4 regions of the Bradyrhizobium sp. Pha-3 genome follow, and region 3 is predicted to be linked to each of the others. Evidence: predicted binding sites of a transcription regulator. Region 3 holds the regulator's gene; each other region holds the start of a gene.
What was found. Region 3 encodes LexA, which represses DNA repair genes until DNA is damaged. Its sites were predicted from a motif close to TGTTCNNNNTGTGTTCNG; they were not measured.
Positions count from the first base shown of each region.

Region 1 (4,294 bases), 2.4 Mb from region 3:
TCCCGCTCAACATCGCGGTGCTGACGATTTCCGACACCCGCTCGCTGGCGGATGACAAGTCGGGCACCACGCTGGCCGACCGTCTCACCGCGGCCGGCCACAAGCTTGCGGCGCGCGAGATCGTCACCGACGATGTCGAGGCGATCAGAGCCGTGATCCGGCGCTGGATCGCCGATCCTGCCGTCGATGCCGTCATCACCACCGGCGGCACCGGCTTCACCGGCCGCGACGTGACGCCGGAGGCGGTCGAGCCGTTGTTCGAGAAGCGGATGGACGGCTTTTCGATCGCCTTCCACATGCTGAGCCACGCCAAGATCGGAGCGTCGACGATCCAGAGCCGCGCCACCGCCGGCGTTGCGGGCGCGACCTTCATCTTCTGCCTGCCGGGTTCGCCCGGCGCCTGCCGCGACGGCTGGGACGGCATTTTGGCCGCACAGCTCGACTACCGCACGCGCCCCTGCAATTTCGTCGAGATCATGCCGCGGCTGGATGAACATCTGCGCCGCCCGAAGGCGAAGGGCGCGAGCGCGTAGCAGCCGTCACTTTCCGATGCGCAATTGCGCATCTGAGGGCATCGCGCAGCGATGAGCCCGGAATCTCAAAGGCGAGCTGCCGTAGCCCGGATGGAGCGAAGCGAAATCCGGGGCAGTCTCTTCCGCGGCCGCATCGTTCCCGGATTGCGCTCCGCTCCATCCGGGCTACGCAGTCCAGACTTCTCGGCGCTGCGGCTTTACAACTCCAGTTCCCAGGTCTCGCCGACCAGATCGACCCCAAAGCTGTGATGCTTCTCTTCCTTGACGCGCTGAAAACCGGCGCGGGCGTAGATGCCGCGCGCGGCGACCAGGATGCTCTGGGTCCACAGCGTCATCTTCTTGTAGCCCTTCTCGCGCGCGGCGCGGATGCATTGTTCGACCAGTGCGCGGCCGACGCCGAGCCCGCGCGCCTTCTCCTCCACCAGCAGCAGGCGCAGCTTGGCGACCCTGCCGCCGCCGTCGACCAGGAAGATCGAGCCGACCGGCTCGCCGTCGACCTCCGCGATCCAGCAATGCTCGCGGGCGGGATCGAACGATCGCAGAAACTGCGCGCAGATCTCGGCCACCAACGCCTCGTAGCTGATGTCCCAGCCATATTCCTCCGCGTAGGCTTGTCCCTGCCGCGAGACGACCCAGCCCATGTCGCCGACGCGATGGCTGCGCAGCAGGAAGCCGACCGGTTTCCCGGCGGGCGGCTCCAGCGATAGCTCGATCGTGCCCATGGCGCGCACCACCGCGGCGCGACGGTCGCTGTCCATCTGCTTCAATAGCGCCCCGACCTCGCTGCGCGAGCGGCTGTCGAGATCGGCGGCTGCGGTGCGGCCCTTGGCGGTGAGGGTCACCTCGTTGACGCGCTTGTCGGCCTTCGACGGCTTGCGGGTCACGATCTGGCGCTTTTGCAGTGCCGCCAGCGTGCGGCTGACGAAACCGGCATCGAGATCGAGATCGCGCACCAGGTCGGTTGCGGTGCAATTTTCGCGATGCGCGAGCTCGTAGATGATCCGCGCTTCCTGCAGCGTGAATGTCGAGTGCAGCAGCTTCGGCTCGATGATACCGAGCTTGCGGGTATAGAACCGGCTGAAGCCGCGAACCGCGGCGACCTGGCTCTCGAGGGTGGCGTCATGGGAATTCGATTTCATCAAGTATATTATTTGACGGAATCAAATAATCCGCAAGCGCTTTGTTGAAGCTTAGGTTCTGAAGACAGAACCTAAGCTTCAGGCTGGTTTTGACGCGTTTTCTTTACGCGAACCGGTGCCCACTTCGCTTGAAAACGCTTCAAGCCACCATGATCCGGCTGCGCAGCATGGTGCGGGAGGAGCGGCCGAGCCGGCGCAGCAGGCGCGCCTCGGAGCGGCGGGCATCGGGCCGGTAACCGCCGATCCGCTCGTAATGTTCGCGCGCGATCAAAAGGCCTTGTTCGGCCGAGGGACCCGTGATCATCCGGGCGACGAATTTGAGGCCGTCGCGCAGGCCGGGGTCGGTGTAGGGCGCGCGGGCGTAGCGGAAGATGCCGGCGCGGTCCTTGCCGCTGGCCGCCACCATCTGGATGAACTGGGTGGATTCCTCGATCCAGCCGGCATCGAGCACCGCGCCCGGATGCAGGAACATCAGCCAGGGCGACCGCGCCTGCCGCGCGCCTGCCGCAAGCGCCGCGGCGCGCGTGCCCTCGAAGCGCAGGAAGCGGCAGCCGGCGACGTCGGCGACGCGCTCCATCACATCGCTGTTGCTGCGGTCGACCAGCAGCACTTCGCGGATGACACCCGCGGCCGCTCCCGGCACCAGCGCCGCCAAGGTTGCGACCGCGGTGCGCTCGACGCCGTCGGTTGGAATGATCACGCTCAGCATGATTTTGAGGCTTCGATGGCTCAAACGATGGAGAAACTCCGGCCGTGTTATCACCTTGTCATATTCAAAGCAGCCTGTTCGCCTGCAGAATTTTGTAGCAAGGTTCTGTGGAATTTCTCCGCTCATGTTCTTGATTTGTTCTCGCGCTGTGTTAGCTTCAGAACATGAGCCGAGCATCCTCTCATGCCCTCAAGCACCCGCCGGTAACGGCGCCCTCCGATAACCCGGCGGGTGCACCTTCACCTGTTCCTGCTCCTTTTCCCGAGCTTGCGGTCGCGATCGAGCGCGAGCGGCGGCGCGGCCGCGGCGCGCAGTCCAACGCCAGCGGCCGCTACGAGGCCGAGGCTCGCGTCGCCTTCGACGATGGCTGGCAGAGTCTCGAGGATCTGCCGCCGTTTACGACCAGCGTGGCGCTCGACACCTCACGCAAGGTGATCACCCGAAACGACTCGCCCGACATCGGCTTCGAGCGTTCGATCAATCCCTATCGTGGCTGTGAGCATGGCTGCGTCTATTGCTTCGCGCGGCCGACCCACGCCTATCTCGGCCTGTCGCCGGGGCTGGACTTCGAATCGAAGCTGTTCGCCAAGCCGGACGCACCCGCGCTGCTCGAGAAGGAACTGGCGGCGCCGGACTACGAGGCCCGGATGATCGCGATCGGCACCAACACCGATCCCTATCAGCCGATCGAACGCGACCGGAAGATCATGCGCGGCATTCTCGAGGTGCTCGAGCGCGCCGGCCATCCGGTCGGCATCGTCACCAAGTCGGCCCTGGTCGTGCGCGACATCGACATCCTGGCGCGGATGGCCAAGCGCAATCTCGCCAAGGTCGCGCTCTCGGTGACGACGCTCGACCCGAAACTCGCCCGCACCATGGAGCCGCGGGCCTCGACCCCGCCGAAGCGGCTCGAGGCGATCAAGCGGCTCGCTGACGCCGGCATCCCGACCACGGTGATGGTCGCCCCCGTGATCCCGGCGCTGAACGACTCCGAGATCGAGCGTATCCTCGATGCCGCCGCGCATGCCGGCGCCAAAGAGGCGAGCTACGTGCTGCTGCGCCTGCCGCTCGAGGTCCGCGATCTGTTCCGCGAATGGCTGATGGCGAACTATCCCGACCGCTATCGCCACGTCTTCACGCTAATCCGCGACATGCGCGGCGGCCGCGACTACGACTCGCAATGGGGCACCAGGATGAAGGGCACCGGCCCGATGGCCTGGATGATCGGCCGCCGCTTCGAGATCGCCTGCGAGAAGCTCGGCCTCAACAAGCGGCGGACCAAGCTGACCACCGATCACTTCGCCAAGCCGAAGCGCAACGGACAGCAGCTCAGTCTATTCTAGGTGAGGGCGCGTAGCCCGGATGGAGCGCAGCGAAATCCGGGGCTCGTCGACCCCTGGCCAAAGATTTCCCGGATTGCGCTTCGCTCCATCCGGGCTACGAAGACGTCAAACAGTGAGTGCAACAATGAGTAACACCCCGACCGCACGCTTCACCGTCCTCACGCTCGGCGTCAGCGACATGCGCGCCAGTATCGACTTTTATGAATCGCTCGGCTTCACCAGGAAGATGCGCGCGACCGGCGAGGAGGTTGCCTTCTTCGAGACCGGCGGCACCGTGCTCGGCTTGTTCCCGTGGCATCTGCTTGCCGCCGATGCCGGGCTGCCGGATCAGCCGCGGCCATCAGCGTTCCGCGGCGTCGCGATCGCCTGGAACTGCAACGACGACGCCGAGGTCGATCGCGTGATGGCGTTTGCGCTGTCGAAGGGCGCCAGGCTGCTGAAGCCCGCGCAGCCCACCAGCTATGGCGGATATTGCGGCTATTTCGGCGATCCCGACGGCCACGCCTGGGAAGTGGTGCGCGCGCCGGGCTTTGAGGTTCGCGACGACCGCCGGGTGTCAATTCCCGATTA
Region 1 is NZ_CP170151.1:7,390,969-7,395,262, reverse strand. Features, by position in the region: gene moaB (molybdenum cofactor biosynthesis protein B) at 1-533, shown strand, start outside; gene ACE10X_RS35295 (GNAT family N-acetyltransferase) at 731-1,672, opposite strand; gene ACE10X_RS35290 (glycosyl transferase) at 1,812-2,381, opposite strand; gene ACE10X_RS35285 (PA0069 family radical SAM protein) at 2,546-3,724, shown strand; gene ACE10X_RS35280 (VOC family protein) at 3,849-4,294, shown strand, end outside.
Region 1: the regulator LexA is predicted to act here: its motif matches at 2,507-2,524, upstream of ACE10X_RS35285 (PA0069 family radical SAM protein).

Region 2 (4,294 bases), 3.6 Mb from region 3:
CGAGCTGAAAATCCTCCATCGCGGGATAGAGCACTTCCTCGACCGCCGGGCTGAGGCGATGGATCTCGTCGATGAACAGCACGTCGCGCTCTTCGAGATTAGTCAGCAGCGCCGCGAGATCGCCGGCCTTGGCGATGACAGGGCCGGAGGTGGCCCGAAAGCCGACGCCGAGCTCGCGCGCGACGATCTGCGCCAGCGTGGTCTTGCCGAGGCCGGGGGGACCGACGAACAGCACGTGATCGAGCGCCTCGCCGCGCTTCTTCGCGGCCTCGATGAAGATCGAGAGATTCTTGCGCGCCTGGGCCTGGCCGACGAACTCCGTCAGCGACTGCGGCCGCAGCGCGGTGTCGCCGACATCATCGGAGCGGCGTTCGGGCGAGACCATGCGCGAGGGCGTATTCATGATGCGAGACTAACACGAGGCTGGTAGTTCCCCCTCGCCCCGCTCTTGCGGGGAGAGGTGAAGAACGGCTGGCACGGGTATCCACTGATCACTTCGATAATTCCTTCAGGCCCAGCCGGATCAGCTGCGCGGTCTCGGCCTTCTCACCGGCGCTGCGCGAGGCGGCGGCGATGGCGGCGGCGGCCTGCGGCTGGCCGTAGCCGAGATTGACCAGCGCGGAGATCGCGTCGGTGACTGGACGCGGCGCGCGATTGTTGTCGATCGCACCCGAGAGCTGCACCACCGCGGGATCGACATCGGCAAAGCCCGGCGCCTTGTCCTTCAATTCGCTGACGATGCGCTCGGCGACCTTCGGCCCGACCCCCGGCGTGCGCGCCACCGCCGCCTTGTCGCGCAGCGCGATGGCATTAGCGAGATCGGTCGGCGGCAGCGTGCCGAGCACCGCGAGCGCGACCTTGGCGCCGACCCCCTGCACGGTCTGCAGCAAGCGAAACCATTCGCGCTCATGATCGCTGCGGAAGCCGAACAGCTTGATTTGATCCTCGCGGACATAGGTCTCGATCGAGAGCACGGCGGCACCGCCTGGCGACGGCAGCGCCTGCAACGTGCGGCTCGCGCAGTGCACCTGATAGCCGACGCCGCCGACGTCGAGGATCACGTAGTCCTCGCCATAGGAATCGATCAGGCCCTTCAGCTTGCCGATCATAGGCTCGCCACCCTGAGCCGCAGCGCGGTGCTCTGGCGGTGATGCGCGTGGGTGATCGCGACCGCGAGCGCGTCCGCGGCGTCGGCGGACGGCGGCTCGGCTTTCGGCAGCAGGATCTTCAACATCACCTGGATCTGGTTCTTCTCGGCATGTCCGGCGCCGACCACGGTCTTCTTGACCTGGTTGGGCGCGTATTCGGCAACCGAGATACCGAACATTGCGGGCGCCAGCATGGCGACGCCGCGCGCCTGGCCGAGCTTCAGCGTGGCAACGCCGTCCTTGTTGACGAAGGTCTGCTCGACCGCCGCCTCCGCAGGCTTGTAGTCGCCGAGCACGGCGGCGAGCCCCTCATGGATCGCGAGCAGCCGGCTCGCCAGCGGCAGATCGTCCGGCGGCTCGACCGAACCGCAGGCGATATAGACGAGACGATTGCCTTCAGTCTCGATCACGCCCCAGCCGGTGCGGCGGAGACCCGGATCGATACCGATGATGCGGACGGGAGAGCGAATCGGCTGGGATGTCATGGGCTAGTGATACCGCCTGCGCCGGGAGAACGAAACACAAACGGAGCCTCATCCCCTGCCGCGGTCGTTGAACTCGGCCCACTCGTCATCCCCGCCTAGGCGCAATTGCGCACGGGAGCGGGAATCCAGTACGCCGCGGCTTCTCGGCTCGAATGCGGGTCTCTGCAATACTGGGTCGCCCGGTCCAGCCGGGCGACGACAGCAGTGCAAGCGACTAGAGCGTTTTCGAGCGAAGTGGATACCGGTTCGCGTGAAGAAAACGCGTCAAAACAAGAATCTAGAGCCCCGTTCCGATTCCATCGGAACGGGAAAAGCTCTAGCCGCCCATCTTCGCGATCAGCGCGTCGGACACCTCGAAATTGGCGAACACGTTCTGCACGTCGTCGTGCTCGTTGAGCAGGTCCATCAGCTTCAGCAGCTTTTCGCCGGTCTCGTCGTCGACCGCGACGGTGTTCTGCGGTTTCCAGGTCAGCGCCGCCTTGCGCGGCTCGCCGAACTTCGCTTCCAGCGCTTTTGCCACTTCGCGGAAGGTGTCCTGCGAGGCGTAGACCTCATGGCCGCCTTCGCTGGAGACCACGTCGTCGGCGCCGGCCTCGATCGCGGCGTCCAGCATGGCGTCGTCGGAGGCGACCTTGGCGTCGTATTCGATGATGCCGGTGCGGTCGAACATGAAGGCGACCGAGCCGGTCTCACCGAGATTGCCGCCCGACTTGGTGAAGAAGGAGCGGATATCGGAGGCGGCGCGGTTGCGGTTGTCGGTCAGCGCCTCGACGATCACGGCGACGCCGCCGGGGCCATAACCCTCGTAGCGGATCTCGTCATAGTTCTCGCCCTCATTGCCCGCCGCCTTCTTGATGGCGCGGTCGATATTGTCCTTGGGCATGTTCTCGGCGCGGGCCGCGACCACGGCGGCGCGCAGCCGCGGATTCATCGCCGGGTCCGGGGTGCCGAGCTTGGCCGCCACGGTGATTTCGCGGGCCAGCTTGCCGAAAAGCTTCGACTTCTGGGCATCCTGCCGGCCCTTGCGGTGCATGATGTTCTTGAATTGGGAATGGCCGGCCATGCGACGTCTCTTCGGAGCTTAGGGTCTGAACAGGGATGGAAAACGCGGCCTTATAGGCCCCTCACGGTCAAAATCAAAGGATCGGCGGGGCCTTCCGGCGGAGGAATACTACCGCAAGCCGGAATATGAGGCACTTGTTAACCATGACTTCATGCCCGGGTGCGAGGATCGCCCCGTCCCGCCGCAACTTTCCAGAGCCCCCAAAGAGCCCACATGGCGTTCGGTTTGTTTCGAAAGCAAGTGCCGGAGCCGGCTACGCCGGCCGTCGCGCCGCAGGTTCCAACCGCGGCCACGGCCCCTGGTGTCTCGACCGAGACTGATTCGGCCAAGGATTCGGCTAAGGATTCGTCCAAGGAGATCCTGGAATTGCTGGAACTCGAGCTCGGCGCGATGATCCGCCAGCTCGAGCGTGCCGCGAGCTCGGTCGCCGACGGCACCGAGGCGACCGCAGCCAAGCTCGCCACCATCCGCGCCCGCACCGACGCGCTGACCGGCCGCAGCAGCGATGCACAGAGCACCGCGACGACGTTCTCGGAAGCCGCTGATCGCTTCACCCACTCCGCCGAGGGCATCGGGGCGCAGGTGCGCAGCGCGAGCCAGCTCGCCGACGAAGCCGCGGCCGCGGCGCGCGAGGCCACCGCCAATGTCGATCGCCTGCGCGAGTCCTCAGCCGCGATCGGCAACGTCGTCAATCTGATCGCGCAGATCGCGCGGCAGACCACGCTGCTCGCGCTCAACTCGACCATTGAAGCGGCACGCGCCGGTGCCGCCGGCAAGGGCTTTGCGGTCGTCGCAACCGAGGTCAAGGCGCTGGCGGTGCAGACCCAGAGCGCGACCGAGGAGATCACCCGCAAGATCGAGGCGCTGCAGAGGGACGCCACCGGATCGGCCGACGCGGTGCACCGCATCTCGCAGGCGATCGAAAAGATCCGCCCGGTGTTCGAGAACGTCAACGGCTCGGTCGCCGAGCAGAATGAAATCACCGGCGAGATGGGCCAGAACGCCGCCTCCGCCTCGCACTTCATCATCTCGGTCGGCACCAGCGCCGGCGAGATCGATTCGGCAACGCGCGAAGCCGCCGCGCATGGTGACAATGTCGCCAAGGCCGGCAAGGCGGTGACCGCCTTTGCGCAGAAGCTGAAAGCGCGCTGCGCGGTGCTGCTGCGCCAGGACGAGCGCGGCGATCCGCGCAAGAACGAGCGCCTGCCTTGCAGCCTCAAGATCGAGATCACGACCGCGCGCGGCATCGTCATCGCACCGGTCTACGAGATCGCGATGGACGGCATCCTGATCGGCGGCCCCGATGCCGAGAAGCTGCCGGTGCAGGAGACCCTGAACGCGACCTTGCAGGAGATCGGCGCTTGCCGGATCCGGATCGGCGAGCGCTCCAAGGCAGGCAGCCAGGCCCGCTTCGAGGCGGCAACCGCCGAGCTGCGCGAAAAAATCGAAGACCGGATGTGGGCGATCCACGAGGAGAACGCCGAGCTCGTCACCCGCGCGATCGAAGCCGGCAGCGCGCTGAGCAAGATCTTCGAGAACGGGCTGGCGAGCGGCGCGATCACGATCGCCGACATGTTCGACACCGACTATGTCGAGAT
Region 2 is NZ_CP170151.1:1,365,484-1,369,777, reverse strand. Features, by position in the region: gene ruvB (Holliday junction branch migration DNA helicase RuvB) at 1-403, opposite strand, end outside; gene ruvA (Holliday junction branch migration protein RuvA) at 492-1,109, opposite strand; gene ruvC (crossover junction endodeoxyribonuclease RuvC) at 1,106-1,633, opposite strand; gene ACE10X_RS06585 (YebC/PmpR family DNA-binding transcriptional regulator) at 1,950-2,696, opposite strand; gene ACE10X_RS06580 (methyl-accepting chemotaxis protein) at 2,910-4,294, shown strand, end outside.
Region 2: the regulator LexA is predicted to act here: its motif matches at 1,659-1,676, upstream of ruvC (crossover junction endodeoxyribonuclease RuvC).

Region 3 (4,294 bases):
CGATGCCTGTCGTCTCGGCGGTCGTGATGCCGGCCGGCCTGCTGGGACTCGTCGCCATGCCGTTCGGCTTCGACGGCGTGTTCTGGGCGATCATGGGGCTTGGCATCGACTGGATGATCCTGGTGACGCAATGGGTCGCCGCACTCCCGGGCGCGGTCGGCCGCATGGCGGCGTTCGGCATAGGGCCGCTGATCGCAGCGAGTGCCGGCATCATCCTGCTCGGGCTGCTGCGTACGCCGCTGCGCTGGTCAGGCGCGGTGCTGCTGCTGGTGGCCTCGGTCTGGGCGCTCAGGGTGCCGCAGCCGGACGTGCTGGTCTCCGGCGACGGGCGCAACGTCGCGGTGCGCGGCGGTGACGGGCGGCTGCATTTGATGCACAGCGCCAAGGATGCGTTCCTGGTCAAGGAGTGGCTGGCAGCGGACGCCGACGCGCGGACCGCTACCGATGCGTCGCTCGGCGAGGGCGTCTCGTGCGATGCCGGCGGTTGCGTGGCCCAGGGACCTGGCGGCGCCTTCGTCGCGCTCGCGACCCGGCCGGAGGCGCTGGCAGACGACTGCGAGCGCGCAGGCCTGATCGTGACGGCGCGGCCGGCGCCGCAGGGCTGCGCGGCATCGGTGATCGATGCCGAGCGACTGCGCCGCCACGGCGCGTTGGTGCTGCGGCGGATCAGGGACGGCTACGCCGTCGACGCGGTGAAGCCCGGCGGGATCGACCGGCCGTGGTCGCCGGCGGTTCCCGGCGACGGCGAGAGCGAGACGATGCTGCGCGCGCCCGCCGCCGCGCCGCGGCCCGCCGTGGACGCGACGCCGGCCGAGACCGATCTGCAGGGCGATGATTAGCGGTGGTCCGGCGAGGGGCCGCTCGGCAACTCGAACAGGCCGAGATGGTATTCGTCGGAGTCGGGGCCGACGTCGGGCTTCTTGACGAGGGTGAAGGAAGCCTCGGGAAATTGCTCCCAGACTTTCAGGTCGTCGGCCGTCACCGTCAGCCAACCGAACCGGAACATGTAGCGGCCCGGTTCCGTGACGCGTCCAGCCTTTTGCCAAGTGACCTTATCGACCACCGCGCACGTCCTCCGTGCCCGATGATGCGCCAAGGCGCCGGCCGACGCAAATCTCCCCATGCGCCCCGGAAGCGGAAGTCCGGGGTCGCCCGAAATTGCTTAGGTCATCCGCCGCCGAACAGCTCATTCCGCGGCACGATGCGCTCAACCCAAAAACAGCGTTGCGAATGCGGAGGGCCGCCGCTCTACAACCTTCGGCTTCTGCTCGACCGGCGGATGCAGCGCCGGCAATTGCAGCACGCTGACGCGCTGTCCCTCGACCAGCTGGGTCACCAGGACATGGCTGCCGTCGGGGAATTCGACCGCGTCATGATGCCGATCGGGCACGTCGGGCTCGACTTCGTTGAATACGCCGACGCGATAGTTCAGCGTCTTGGTCCAAATCCAGCGGCTGTCGTAGCGAACGTTCTCGGCGAAAGCGAGCTCGGTGCCCGGCAGCATGCAGACCGCGACAGTGGGATCGTTCTCCGAAGCAAAGCCGCGGGTCGACGTGCCGCGGAACGTCGTCGTGATCAGCGTCTCTCCGACAATGGCGGGGCGCGATGCCACGGCGTGCAGACTATAGTCACACATCGGATGGCTCCTCATTTCGAGGTAGCGACCCGTGCCTCTCCTTGAGGCATTAGGGCCTCTACCAGAGTGGACGATAGCGAACGAGCTTCTGCTCGTTTCTGGGCGATTGTACGACTGGTCCGAGACCGCCTCCGATCACAAACACGCGACGCTGCGCGAGAGGTATCGGAGCGCATCGGGCAGGCCGTACGCTACACTATCATGCAAGGAACGATCCGACGTGTTGCTCGTTCCCGGCCGCCGCAAGTATTTGCAATTCAGTATTTGCGATAAAGGCCGATCAGCTTGCCCTGGATGCGGACCCGGTTCGGCGGCAGGATACGCACTTCATAGGCGGTGTTGGCCGGCTCGAGCGCGATCGATGCGCCGCGGCGGCGGAAGCGCTTCAGGGTGGCTTCCTCTTCGTCGATCAGCGCCACCACGATGTCGCCGGTGTTGGCGACGTCGTTGCGCTGGATCAGCGCCATGTCGCCGTCGAGGATGCCGGCATCGACCATCGAGTCGCCGCGCACTTCGAGCGCATAGTGCTCGCCGGCGCCGAGCATGTCGGGCGGCACGCTGATGGTGTGGCTGCGGGTCTGCAGCGCCTCGATCGGCGTACCGGCGGCGATCCGGCCCATCACGGGGACCGCGACCGGACGGTTGCCGTCGTCCTCGGCGATCGGCGGCGTGCTGGCGCGCCGGCCGAGGGTGCCTTCGATGACGCTGGGCGTGAAGCCGCGGCGGCCGTTGCCGCCGCCGGCCGAGAGTTCGGGCAGCTTGATGACCTCGATGGCGCGGGCGCGGTTCGGCAGGCGGCGGATGAAGCCGCGCTCCTCCAGCGCAGTGATCAGGCGGTGGATACCGGACTTCGAGCGCAGGTCGAGCGCATCCTTCATCTCGTCGAAGGAGGGCGGTACGCCGGCCTCTTTCAGACGTTCATTGATGAAACGCAGAAGTTCGTACTGTTTGCGCGTGAGCATCTCGAGTATTCCCCCGGTTGATAGCGTCGTTCGATTCCGAGACTCTTCTGGTAGGGCCTGCAGGCGGGGCCTGACCTCAGGAGCATGTGCTCGTTGCACCTGCTTCCACACGACTTCCCGATTGTAGACACCAGTACTCGAAACAAATCATGAACGGACACTATATGTTCGATATGTGTTCCGCAACCACTTAATTTCCGGTGAACGGATCAGGCAACGCACAATCGGCGGGGCGCGAAAACCTTATTCGGGCAGTGTCAGGATCTCGCATTCGCTGCCTTGGACGGCCGCAGCCGCGAACGGCGGACGCACCAGAAGTGCCCGTGCCGCAGCGAGATTCCCGAGCAGCGACGAGTCCTGCTGCGTCACTGGCGTTGCGATCAGCGTGCCGTCCTCGCGCGCTTCGAGCCGTGCACGCAGATAGTCCTCGCGCTGGTCGTTGGCGGCGAGGTCGCGGCCGAGCAGGGCGCTCGTGCGGCGATGATGAATCACTTTCCGGCCGCTCAGCGCCCGAATCAACGGCACCAGGAACAGGAAGGCGCAGACATAGGACGACACCGGATTGCCGGGCAGACCGATCACCCGCATCGCGCCGAGCCGGCCATGCATCATCGGCTTGCCGGGCCGCATCGCAATCCGCCAGAACGTCATGTCGACGCCCTCGGCTTCCAGCGACCGCTTGACGAGATCGTGGTCGCCGACCGAGGCGCCGCCTGTCGTGATGAGGACATCGGCACCGGCCTCGCGCGCCCGGCGGATGCCGGCCGTGGTCGCCTCCACCGTGTCGGCGGCAACGCCGAGGTCGACGGTCTCGGCGCCCTCGGCGCGCGCCAGCGCCCGCAGCGCGTAGCCGTTGGAATAGACGATCTGGCCGGGGCCGGGCTGCGAGCCCGGCATCACCAGCTCGTCGCCGGTCGCCAGCACCGCGACCTTCGGGCGGCGGCGCACCGCAAGTTCCGGATAGTTCATGGCGGCCGCCAGCGACAGCGCGCGGTCGGACAGGCGGCTGCCGCCGCTGAGCAGCACCTCGCCCGCACGGAAGTCGACCCCGGCCGGGCGGATGTGCCGTCCGATGCTGGCGGTCTCCGTGATCGTGATGTGGTCGCCGTCGACGGCGGTGTCTTCCTGGATGATCACCGCGTCGGCGCCATTGGGGATCACGCCGCCGGTGAAGATCCGCACCGCCTGGCCGGCGCCGACCGTCCGCTCGAACGGCCGGCCGGCGGCGACTTCGCCGATCACCTCGAGCCGGGCCTTTAGATCAGCCGCATCCGCGGCGCGCACCGCATAGCCGTCCATCGCCGACATCGGCTGCGGCGGCTGGGTGCGCAGCGCCGCGAGGTCGTGCGCCAGGGTGCGGTGGTAGGCGGCATCGAGCGCGACCATCTCCTCCGGCAGCGGTTCGGCGCCGGCGAGGACGGCGGACAGGGCATCGGCAACCGGCATCAGGGCCACGCTCAGAGCTCCTCAATTCCCAATGTTCAAATACCAAGTGCGGTCAAAGCCCTTGCCACGTCATCCGTCGATGTCACGTGGATAGCATGAAGGCCGCGCGCCCGCGCACCTTCGATATTGGCGGCCAGGTCGTCGAAAAACAGGATCCGCGACGCCGGCACGCCGATGGCTTTTACCACATGATCGTAGGCCTCGGCGTCGGGTTTGCGGAAGCCGATGCTCGAGGACAGGAAGACGTTGC
Region 3 is NZ_CP170151.1:4,969,783-4,974,076, reverse strand. Features, by position in the region: gene ACE10X_RS23350 (ComEC/Rec2 family competence protein) at 1-839, shown strand, start outside; gene ACE10X_RS23345 (hypothetical protein) at 836-1,063, opposite strand; gene ACE10X_RS23340 (hypothetical protein) at 1,208-1,636, opposite strand; gene lexA (transcriptional repressor LexA) at 1,894-2,598, opposite strand; gene glp (gephyrin-like molybdotransferase Glp) at 2,842-4,053, opposite strand; gene ACE10X_RS23325 (HAD family phosphatase) at 4,080-4,294, opposite strand, start outside.

Region 4 (4,294 bases), 340 kb from region 3:
ATACGCCGGTGCCGGCTCGCCGCCTTTGCCCTCGCGCCGGTTATCCACGACATTCGAGATATAGCATCGCATTCGGAATTGTTCCAGTTTTGTTCGCCACAACCAGTCGTAGAAGCGGCCCGTGCCGCCGGAGCGGCAGTCGATCTCGGCACCGGCCGACGCCTGGCAGCGAGATCTACAAAAACAACAAATAAATCAGCGCCTTGCCTTATCGTTACTTCTTCCGCGAGTGTTGCATTTGGGAGACGGCGTTTCCGGTTGAATCAGCGTATAGCTCCAACCATGGCGCGGGCGCTCGCGTCTGGGATCGTGCTTCGGGACCTTTTGGAAGCCGATCGGGGAGCTGGGGGACTGATAATGAAGAAGTTTTTGCTCGGTACGGTTGCTCTGATTGCGTTCGCTGCGCCTGCCGCCGCCGCCGACCTCGCTGCGCGCCCCTACACCAAGGCGCCGCCGCCCGTGATTGCCCCGATCTATGACTGGACCGGTTTCTACATCGGGGCCAACGGCGGCTGGGGCTCGAGCCACAATTGCTGGGACCAGCTCCCGGCCGGCATCTTCCTCGCCTCGGACGGTTGCCACGACGCAACGGGCGGCGTCGCCGGTGGCCAGATCGGCTATCGCTGGCAGGCCGGCGCCTGGGTGTTTGGCCTCGAAGCGCAGGGCGACTGGGCTGACCTGAAGGGCAGCAACGGCAGCGCGATCTTCCCGGGCCTGTTCACCAACCAGTCCAAGATCGACGCGTTCGGCCTGTTCACCGGCCAGATCGGTTACGCCGTCAACAACGTGCTGCTCTACGCCAAGGGCGGCGCGGCGTTGACCGACAACCGCTTCAACACCTACTTCACCCCGACCGGCGTGCTGGTCGGCAGCGCAAGCGACACCCGCTGGGGCGGCACCGTCGGCGCCGGCATCGAAGTTGGCTTCGCGCCGAACTGGACCGCAGGCATCGAATACGACCACTTGTTCATGCAGGACAAGACCTACAACCTGATCGCCCCCAACGGCACGCTGAACAGCACCATCCGTGATCGCCAGGACGTCGACCTCGTCACCGTCCGCGTCAACTACAAGTGGGGTGGCCCGGTCGTTGCGCGCTACTGAACGCGCGAATCCGATTGATCCAGACGAAAGGCCGGCCTCGCGCCGGCCTTTTTGTTTGTGCGCCGGCTTCTTCATTGTGTGTGCGCGTGCACCTCACCGCGGCCGTTTTCGGTGCATTGTGGTTTCGCGGATACACAACTTCCGGCATTTCTCTGTAGAAGCACCGGCACGTCACGCGACACTGCTGTGACGCTCTCTTCAAAAGTTTGAAGGGACAACAAGAAAATGGGCAAGAAAAACGGGACTCGGACTTTGAAAATCAGGAATGTTTTGCTGGCATCGGCCGGCTTGTTTGCACTGAGCGCTTTTGCACCTGCGATGGCCGCCGACATGGCGGCTCGCGCCCCCTACGTGAAGGCTCCGCCGCCGGCCGCGATCTACAACTGGACCGGCTTCTACGTCGGCGGCTTCGGCGGCTACGCCAGCGAGAACTCCGGCACCCCGAGCATGGAAGGCGGCTTCGGCGGCGGCACCATCGGCTACAACTGGCAGGCCGGCAACATCGTGTACGGCCTCGAGGTCGACGCTGCAGGCGCTGACATCGACGCGTCGGTCTCCGCCCTCGGCGTCACCGCCCGGAGCAAGATCGACTCGCTCGGCACCGTGCGCGGCCGCTTCGGCTTCGCCGTTGACAAGGTGCTATTCTACGGCACCGGCGGCTACGCCTGGGCCAACAACGAGGTCAGCGTCACCGCGCTCGGCGTGACCGCCTCGCAGAGCAACTTCCACTCCGGCTGGACCGTTGGCGCCGGCGTCGAGGCGTTCATCGCCCCGCAGTGGTCGATCAAGGGCGAATACCTGTATCGCAGCCTCGACAGCGAGAACTATTTCGGCGTGCCGTCCGGCACGCTCGAGCTGCACAGCGCCCAGTTCGGTGTGAACTATCACTTCGGCGGCCCGATCGTCGCCAAGTACTAAGATCGATCTGCGATCAGATCGCACGGAAAGGCCGGCCTCGCGCCGGCCTTTTTGCGTAAGAGCGTTTTCGAGCGAAGTGGATTCCGGTTCGCGTCAAGAAAACGCGTCAAAGCAGGAATCCGGAGCCCCCGTTCCGATTCCATCGGAACGGCAAAAGACTCTAGCGGAACCGGCGCTGCTGACGGCTGCTGCCATCAGGCAAACTATCCGGTGATGGACGCGACTCAGCACTGGAAATTGTCGACCGTTCTTCCTACGTTCCAGTCTTCACACCCCATCGGCGCAAGGTCCCGGCATCACCGGCGATGCGCGCCCAAAAGGCGCCCAAGCATGCGCCCGGAACTGTCGCTATGGATGAAGTGCTCAAGGCGAAGCGCCAACAGAACGCCGGCTCCTCATCGCGCGCCATCACGATCCGTGGCGCGCGCGAACACAATCTGAAGAACATCGACGTCGAGATTCCCCGCGACAAGCTCGTGGTGTTCACCGGCCTGTCCGGCTCCGGCAAGTCGTCGCTCGCGTTCGACACCATCTATGCCGAGGGCCAGCGCCGCTACGTCGAATCGCTGTCCGCCTATGCGCGCCAGTTCCTCGAGATGATGCAGAAGCCGGACGTCGACCAGATCGACGGCCTGTCGCCGGCGATCTCGATCGAGCAGAAGACCACGTCGAAGAACCCGCGCTCCACCGTCGGCACCGTCACCGAGATCTACGACTACATGCGCCTGCTGTGGGCGCGCGTCGGCGTGCCCTATTCGCCGGCCACCGGCCTGCCGATCGAGAGCCAGATCGTCTCGCAGATGGTCGATCGCGTGCTGGCGCTGCCGGAAGGCACCCGCCTCTATCTGCTGGCGCCGGTCGTGCGCGGCCGCAAGGGCGAGTACAAGAAGGAACTCGCCGAATATCTCAAGAAGGGCTTTCAGCGCGTCAAGATCGACGGCACCTTCTACGAACTGTCCGAGGCGCCCGCGCTCGACAAGAAATTCCCGCACGACATCGACGTCGTGGTCGACCGCATCGTGGTGCGTCCCGACCTCGCCCAGCGCCTCGCGGAAAGCTTTGAGACCGCGCTGAAGCTCGCCGAGGGCCTCGCCGTGATCGAATACGCCGACGCGCCGGCGGCGGCCGCCCAGGACGACAAGAAAGAGGACAAGAAGAAGACCGCGAAGATCCACGACAAGAGCGGGCCCGAGCGCATCCTGTTCTCGGAGAAATTCGCCTGTCCGGTCTCCGGCTTCACGATCCCCGAGATCGAGCCGCGCCTGTTCTCGTTCAACAACCCCTATGGCGCCTGCCCGGCCTGCGGCGGCCTCGGCGTCGAGCAGCATATCGACGAGGACCTGGTCATCCCCGACAAGGAGCTGACCTTGCGCAAGGGCGCGATCGCGCCCTGGGCGAAATCGTCCTCGCCCTATTACATCCAGACCCTGATCGCGCTCGGCAAGCACTACAAGTTCACGCTCGACACCAAGTGGAAGGACCTCACCAAGAAGGTCCAGAACGCGCTGCTGCACGGCTCGGGCGACGACGAGATCAAGTTCTCCTATGAGGACGGCGTCCGCTCCTACGACACCAAGAAGCCGTTCGAGGGCGTCATCACCAACATCAACCGCCGCTACCGCGAGACCGAAAGCGAGTGGGCGCGCGAGGAGCTCGGCAAGTATTTCTCCGACGTGCCCTGCGAAGGCTGCAACGGCCACCGGCTGAAGCCCGAGGCGCTGTGCGTCAAGATCGGCGGCAAGCACATCGGCGAGATCTCCGAGCTCTCGGTCAAGCGCGCCGGCGAATGGTTCGAGACGGTGCCGGAGGCGCTGAACGCACAGCAGAACGAGATCGCGACGCGGATCCTGAAAGAGATCCGCGAGCGCCTGACCTTCCTGCTCGACGTCGGCCTGAACTACCTGACGCTGTCGCGCTCCTCCGGCACGCTGTCCGGCGGCGAGAGCCAGCGCATCCGCCTCGCCTCGCAGATCGGCTCCGGCCTCACCGGCGTGCTCTACGTGCTGGACGAGCCGTCGATCGGCCTGCACCAGCGGGACAATGCCCGCCTGCTCGACACGCTGAAGCGGCTGCGCGACCTCGGCAACACCGTGGTCGTGGTCGAGCATGACGAGGACGCCATCCGCCTTGCCGATTACGTGCTTGATATCGGGCCCGGCGCCGGCATGCATGGCGGCCACATCGTCGCCGAAGGCACGCCTGACCAGATCATGCGCAACCCGAAATCGCTGACCGGCAAGTATCTGACCGGCGAGCTTTCGGTTCCGGTGCC
Region 4 is NZ_CP170151.1:4,625,711-4,630,004, reverse strand. Features, by position in the region: gene ACE10X_RS21590 (outer membrane protein) at 358-1,104, shown strand; gene ACE10X_RS21585 (hypothetical protein) at 1,176-1,436, opposite strand; gene ACE10X_RS21580 (outer membrane protein) at 1,363-2,022, shown strand; gene uvrA (excinuclease ABC subunit UvrA) at 2,373-4,294, shown strand, end outside.
Region 4: the regulator LexA is predicted to act here: its motif matches at 2,268-2,285, upstream of uvrA (excinuclease ABC subunit UvrA).